Regions from separate parts of the Enterobacter dykesii genome, predicted to be linked through region 2. Evidence: predicted binding sites of a transcription regulator. Region 2 holds the regulator's gene; each other region holds the start of a gene.
What was found. The regulator Fur, encoded in region 2, represses iron uptake genes when iron is present. The targets are predictions, from matches to a motif close to ATAATAATGAGAACNACTATCAA.

Region 1: the regulator Fur is predicted to act here: its motif matches at 987-1,009, upstream of F0320_RS15480 (Nramp family divalent metal transporter).
Region 3: the regulator Fur is predicted to act here: its motif matches at 951-973, upstream of feoA (ferrous iron transporter A).

What each region holds. Positions count from the first base shown of each region.
Region 1 is NZ_CP126604.1:3,256,531-3,258,802, reverse strand. Features, by position in the region: gene F0320_RS15485 (NupC/NupG family nucleoside CNT transporter) at 1-702, opposite strand, end outside; gene F0320_RS15480 (Nramp family divalent metal transporter) at 1,049-2,272, shown strand, end outside.
Region 2 is NZ_CP126604.1:1,226,134-1,228,405, forward strand. Features, by position in the region: gene chiP (chitoporin ChiP) at 1-416, shown strand, start outside; gene chiQ (ChiQ/YbfN family lipoprotein) at 464-793, shown strand; gene fur (ferric iron uptake transcriptional regulator) at 888-1,334, opposite strand; gene fldA (flavodoxin FldA) at 1,625-2,155, opposite strand.
Region 3 is NZ_CP126604.1:4,182,422-4,184,693, reverse strand. Features, by position in the region: gene feoB (Fe(2+) transporter permease subunit FeoB) at 1-652, opposite strand, end outside; gene feoA (ferrous iron transporter A) at 683-910, opposite strand; gene F0320_RS20050 (Tex family protein) at 1,230-2,272, opposite strand, start outside.

The DNA of each region.
Region 1 (2,272 bases), 2.0 Mb from region 2:
GCTCTGGCCTTCGTGCAGGTTAGACATCTGGATGTTCTCTTCGCTGGCATCAACGCGGTACGGGTTGATCAGCGACAGAACGATAAAGGTGCTGAACATGTTCAGAACCAGCGCCGCAACAACATACTTTGGCTCCAGCATGGTCATATACGCGCCCACGATAGACATGGAAACGGTAGACATTGCGGTTGCCGCCATGGTGTACATGCGGTTGCGGGACATTTTGCCGAGAATATCTTTATACGCGATGAAGTTCTCAGACTGACCGAGGATCAGGGAACTGACGGCGTTGAAGGATTCCAGCTTGCCCATGCCGTTCACTTTGGACAACAGGAAACCAATTCCACGAATAACGAACGGCAGAACGCGGATGTGCTGCAGAATACCGATCAGCGCGGAGATGAAGACGATAGGGCAAAGAACCTTCAGGAAGAAGAACGCCAGGCCTTCGTCGTTCATTTTACCGAAGACAAAGTTGGTCCCTTCATTGGCGAATCCGAGCAGTTTTTCAAACATTTCGGAGAAGCCTTTCACGAAGCCGAGGCCTACGTTGGAGTTCAGGAAGAACCACGCAAGTAATACTTCAATGACCAGCAGCTGGACAACATAACGGATACGAATCTTTTTGCGGTCTGTGCTGACCAGCAATGCAAGTGCAGTAACGACAACAAGTGCCAGGACAAAATGAAGGACGCGGTCCATATTTGCTCCAAATATGAGGCAGGTTTAATTTTCGTGCACATTCTATGTAACAAGCGAAAAGAAAACGAGATCGAGGACACACTATAGTTACATCCTGTGACGAGTCTCAAAAATAGTGATCCACAATACATTTTTGTTATGTTAGGTAAATGAGTGAAAAGTTAAGTTTGTGTGCTAGTCTTCACAAAAGCGCGCGCAATTCAGTTTCTGTTTGAACGCCCACTTACCCGCCCGTCTATCGTTCAAAGCTATCAGAGAAATCACTGTAAACATCATAAATGATCTTGATAATCATTCTCATTTTGATAGCATTAAACATAGCAAAGGCTATATTTCAGAGGCAGAAATGACAAACAGTCGCGTAGAGGGTAGCAGTGGCAGAGCCGCGCGCAAGTTGCGGTTCGCATTAATGGGACCTGCGTTCATCGCTGCCATTGGCTATATCGATCCAGGTAACTTTGCGACCAATATTCAGGCCGGGGCCAGCTTCGGCTATAAGCTGCTTTGGGTGGTCGTCTGGGCTAACCTGATGGCGATGCTGATTCAGATGCTCTCTGCAAAGCTGGGAATTGCCACGGGTAAAAACCTGGCAGAGCAAATTCGCGACCATTATCCGCGTCCGGCCGTCTGGCTCTACTGGGTTCAGGCGGAAATCATCGCCATGGCCACAGACCTCGCTGAATTTATCGGCGCAGCGATCGGCTTTAAACTGATTCTGGGCGTGTCGCTGTTGCAGGGGGCGGTACTGACCGGGATTGCCACTTTCCTGATCCTGATGCTGCAGCGTCGTGGTCAAAAACCGCTGGAGAAGGTTATCGGCGGTCTGCTGCTGTTTGTCGCGGCGGCCTATATTGTCGAGCTGATTTTCTCACAGCCGAACCTGGCGCAGCTCGCTAAAGGAATGGCAATCCCAAGCCTGCCAACCTCGGAAGCAGTGTTCCTGGCCGCTGGGGTACTGGGGGCGACCATCATGCCGCATGTGATTTACCTTCACTCCTCGCTGACCCAGCATCTCCATGGTGGAACGCGCAAAGAGCGTTACTCCGCTACCAAATGGGACGTGGCGATTGCCATGACCATCGCGGGGTTTGTCAATCTGGCGATGATGGCTACCGCTGCCGCCGCTTTCCACTTTAACGGCCACACCGGTATTGCCGATCTCGACCAGGCCTATCTCACGCTTGAGCCCTTACTGAGCCATGCTGCCGCCACGATATTTGGTCTCAGCCTGGTGGCTGCCGGTCTTTCTTCTACGGTGGTGGGCACGCTGGCAGGCCAGGTGGTGATGCAGGGGTTTGTCCGCTTCCATATTCCGCTGTGGGTTCGTCGCTCCGTTACCATGCTGCCGTCATTTATCGTGATTCTGATGGGGCTCGATCCTACGCGAATTCTGGTTATGAGCCAGGTGCTGCTGAGCTTTGGTATCGCGCTGGCGCTGGTGCCGCTGCTGATCTTTACCAGCAACAAAAACCTGATGGGCGAACTGGTTAACTCAACGCTGGTGAAACGGACCGGGTGGGCCATCGTGGTGGTGGTCGTTGCGCTGAACCTGTGGTTGTTGGTGGGAACC
Region 2 (2,272 bases):
CGACCTACGCCTCATCCAACGGTCGTCTTGATATCTGGTGGGATAACCGCTCAGACTTCAACGCCGACGGCGAGAAAGCGGTCTTCTTTGGCGCAATGTATGACCTGAAAAACTGGAACCTGCCTGGCTGGGCGGTGGGCGCTTCTTACGCTTACGCCTGGGACGCAAAACCTGCCGATATGGCCACGCCGGATGCATACTACGATCCCAACTATCGCCTGAAAGAGTCTGCGTACAGCCTCGATGCTATCTATACCCTGCAGGATGGCCGCGCGAAAGGCACAATGTTCAAACTGCACTTCACTCAGTATGACAACCACTCAGATATCCCGAGCTATGCAGGCGGTTACGGCAACATCTTCCAGGATGAGCGTGACGTGAAATTCATGGTTATCGCCCCATTCACCATCTTCTGATGAACGCCCCGGCGGGCCGAGTCCCGCCGGTATGGAGACTGCATATGATGAAAAAAATCGTAATCGTCGCGTTGCTGGCATCAGGGCTGGTGGCGTGTGCTCAGAGTGAGGCGCCGAAAGAGGACTCCCGTCTGAAGGAGGCCTATAGCGCCTGTATAAATACTGCGGAAGGATCGCCGGAGAAAATTCAAGCCTGTCAGAGCGTGCTGAACGTGCTGAAGAAAGAGAAAGCGCACGAGCAGTTCGCGACGCAGGAGAACGTCCGCGTAATGGATTACCAGGCCTGTATCCAGGCGCGTAAAACCGGTAACGATCAGGAAGTTGCGAAGCGTTGCGACCAGATTTGGAAAGAAATACGAAGCAATAACAGTAACTAATTCGCTGTTATCATGCCCGGTGGCGCTGCGCTTACCGGGCTTTTTTCAGGCAAAAAAAAGCCAACCTTGCGGCTGGCTCAGAGTATGAATCTTATTATTTCGCGTCGTGCGCGTGGTCGTCTTCGCGGCAGTCGCCTTCAGCGCAGTGACCGTAAAGGTACAGGCTGTGGTTCGTCAGGCGGATGCCATGACGCGCCGCGATTTCACGCTGGCGCGCTTCGATGGAATCATCGCTGAATTCAATGACCTTGCCGCAATCGAGGCAGATCAGGTGATCGTGGTGCTGCTGCTGGGTCAGTTCGAAAACGGATTTACCGCCTTCGAAATTATGACGGGTAACAATGCCCGCGTCATCAAACTGGTTCAGCACGCGATAGACGGTAGCCAGCCCAATCTCTTCACCCATGTCGATAAGACGTTTATAAAGGTCTTCCGCACTGACATGGTGATTGTCTGGACCCTGAAGCACTTCAAGGATTTTTAACCGAGGAAGCGTAACTTTCAGGCCAGCCTTCTTTAATGCGGTATTGTTGTCAGTCATGCGGAATCTGTCCTGTTGCTAAACGATTCACTTCTGTGGGAAGTGACAGAAAATGCACCCGGGATAATGCGTCTCATTATAGAACTGCCATGGCTAAATGAAAACTGCAAGTCTCAGGCAAAATATGCTTATAAAAACGTGGTATCACCAACAAACTTGCTCAATGGAAAACCACGTTTTATCAGGGAGACATTGTACAGGTCTGGGCGAAAAAGTTAAAAGATTGTAGCGATTAATTTAATCGGTTTGACCTGGGGCATGGGCGCAACCGCAGTTGCGCCGCGATAAAATCAGGCGTTCAGAATATCATCCAGGTGCAGTTCTTCACGGATCTGCTTCACCCATTTCTCAACGCGCTCTGCTGTGAGCTCTGGCTGACGGTCTTCGTCAATGGCCAGACCTACGAAGTGATCGTCATCAGCCAGGCCTTTGGACGCTTCAAAGTGGTAACCGGCGGTCGGCCAGTGGCCTACGATCACTGCACCGTTCGGCTCAATGATATCGCGGATGGTACCCAGCGCGTCACAGAAGTATTCGGCGTAGTCTTCCTGGTCACCACAACCGAACAGCGCGACCAGCTTACCGTTGAAGTCCACTTCTTCCAGCGTCGGGAAGAAATCATCCCAGTCGCACTGGGCTTCACCGTAGTACCAGGTTGGGATACCCAGCAGCAGAATGTCATAGCCTTCCAGATCTTCTTTGCTGCTCTTGGCGATGTCATGCACATCAGCAACGTCTTTACCGAGCTGTTTTTGAATGTTTTTTGCGATATTTTCGGTATTGCCGGTATCACTGCCAAAGAAAATGCCGATGATTGCCATGAGTAAAATAACCTCTTGAAACTTAATAGTATGGTGGCGCAATTCGGCCACGGATAAGGGCAATAATAGCAGAACTGGCAACCCTGCGGAAACAGCTATCGCGCAGGACTGCACTCT
Region 3 (2,272 bases), 1.6 Mb from region 2:
AGGCGCGGCTGTAGATATCCCCTTCCAGCATCTGCAGGCCGAGCCACAGGCGCTGTTTCGCTGGCATGCTGTTGTCCATCTCCTGCGCCAGCACGTTGGCTTCGCGCAGGAGAGGCTGCGCGTAATGCACCAGCTCAATGTCATGATTTCCCTGGTGACGGTCAATGGCCAGCTTCAGCGCATCAATACCGCGAGCGCGCGTCGAAACCAGCGGAACGACCGGGCAACCCAGGCGCGCGGAGAGGGCATCGACGTCGATGCGCAGCTTTTGTTTCTCCGCAATGTCGAGCATGTTGAGCGCCACGATGCAGGGGATACCCAGCTCCAGCAGCTGCAGCGTCAGATACAGGTTACGCTCGAGATTGGAGGCGTCGACCACGTTGATCAGCAGGTCCGCGTCGCCGCCAAGAATATAGTGACAGGCAATCTGCTCATCGAGCGAGGTTTGCGACGAAATGGTGGTTAAGGAGTAGGTACCGGGAAGGTCAACCAGCGTCACCTGGTTGTCCGTTGTCGTGAACTGACCCTCTTTACGCTCAACCGTCACGCCCGCCCAGTTGCCCACGCGCTGGCGTGCTCCGGTGAGCTGGTTAAAAAGCGTAGTCTTGCCGGAATTAGGATTGCCAATTAAGCCAATAGTTAACTTTTTCATTTTTTTAGACTCACTGAAACCGCTGGCTTGTTATCGGGATAAGGCTTCAACTTCTATTAACGCGAGGTCTTTCTTACGCAGTACAAGATTCACGCGGCGGGTTTCAATATGAACCGGGTCGCCCAGCGGCGCCACGCGCACGACCTGAAATGACGAGCCGGGCAGCATGCCCAGCGACAGCAGCTTTTGCCGATAGGCTGGGTTAATTTCGCGGGTAAAACCGGTAATTTTCCATGCACTGTCTGGAGTGAATTGCATAACGCCTGATTCCACGAAAGGTTAAATTATCTACTATGGGATGATAATGAGAATAGTTTTTATCAGCAATATTAAAACTGTGACGGAATGTTGTTTGCGGTATTAATTTACGACCTGTTTGACCTGGCTCAATATTTGCTGAATGGCCTGGAAAACGAAAAGAAGAGTATTTGTTAACGGGGTGATAATTCGTGGTTTAAATATGGCTACATTCTATTTATTTTAATTCGCTGCGCCCTGCTTGCCGGGCGGCACTGCGTTTGCCCGGCCTACAAAACCGTAGGCCCGGTAAGCGCAGCGCCACCGGGCATTGACAACCTTAGCGTTTCTTACCCATCGCAGCCGCCAGCGCATCCATCATCGCGCTGTTGCCAGCAGGCTGAGCATCACGTCCGCGCGGTTTTGCCGCTTTCGCGGCCGGACGCTGCTGTTCGCGGCCTCCGCCATTGCCGCCACGGCGCGCGTTGGTGTCGCCCGGCTGCTCGTCCAGACGCATGGTTAGCGCGATACGCTTGCGCTGCAGATCCACTTCCAGCACTTTGACCTTCACGATGTCGCCCGCTTTGACCACGGTGTGCGGGTCTTCAACGAACTTGTCGGCAAGAGATGAGATATGCACCAGACCGTCCTGATGCACGCCGATATCCACAAACGCGCCAAAGTTGGTGACGTTGGTCACCGCGCCTTCCAGCACCATGCCGGGCAGCAGGTCGTTCATGGTTTCCACTCCGTCAGCAAAGGTCGCCGTTTTGAACTCAGGACGCGGATCGCGGCCCGGCTTTTCCAGCTCTTTGATGATGTCGGTGACGGTTGGCACACCAAATTTGTCGTCGGTGAAATCAACGGCTTTCAGGTTGCGCAGGGCGCTGCTGTCACCCATCAGATCTTTCAGCGCCTGCTGGGTGGCAGCCAGAATACGCTCGACAACCGGGTACGTTTCCGGGTGAACGGTGGAGGCATCCAGCGGGTTATCGCCGTGGTTGATGCGCAGGAAGCCCGCGCACTGCTCAAAGGCTTTTGGCCCCAGGCGGCTCACCTTCAGCAGCTGCTGACGGTTCTGGAACTGGCCGTTCTCATCGCGCCAGGCGACGATGTTCTGCGCCATCATGCGGGTTAAGCCCGCCACGCGGGTCAGCAGGGGAACGGAGGCGGTGTTCAGGTCCACGCCGACGGCGTTTACGCAGTCTTCCACCACCGCATCCAGCTTGCGCGCCAGCTGAGTCTGGCTCACGTCGTGCTGATACTGGCCCACGCCGATGGATTTCGGGTCGATCTTCACCAGCTCCGCCAGCGGATCCTGCAGGCGGCGAGCGATAGAGACCGCGCCGCGCAGGGAAACGTCAAGGTCAGGGAACTCCTGGG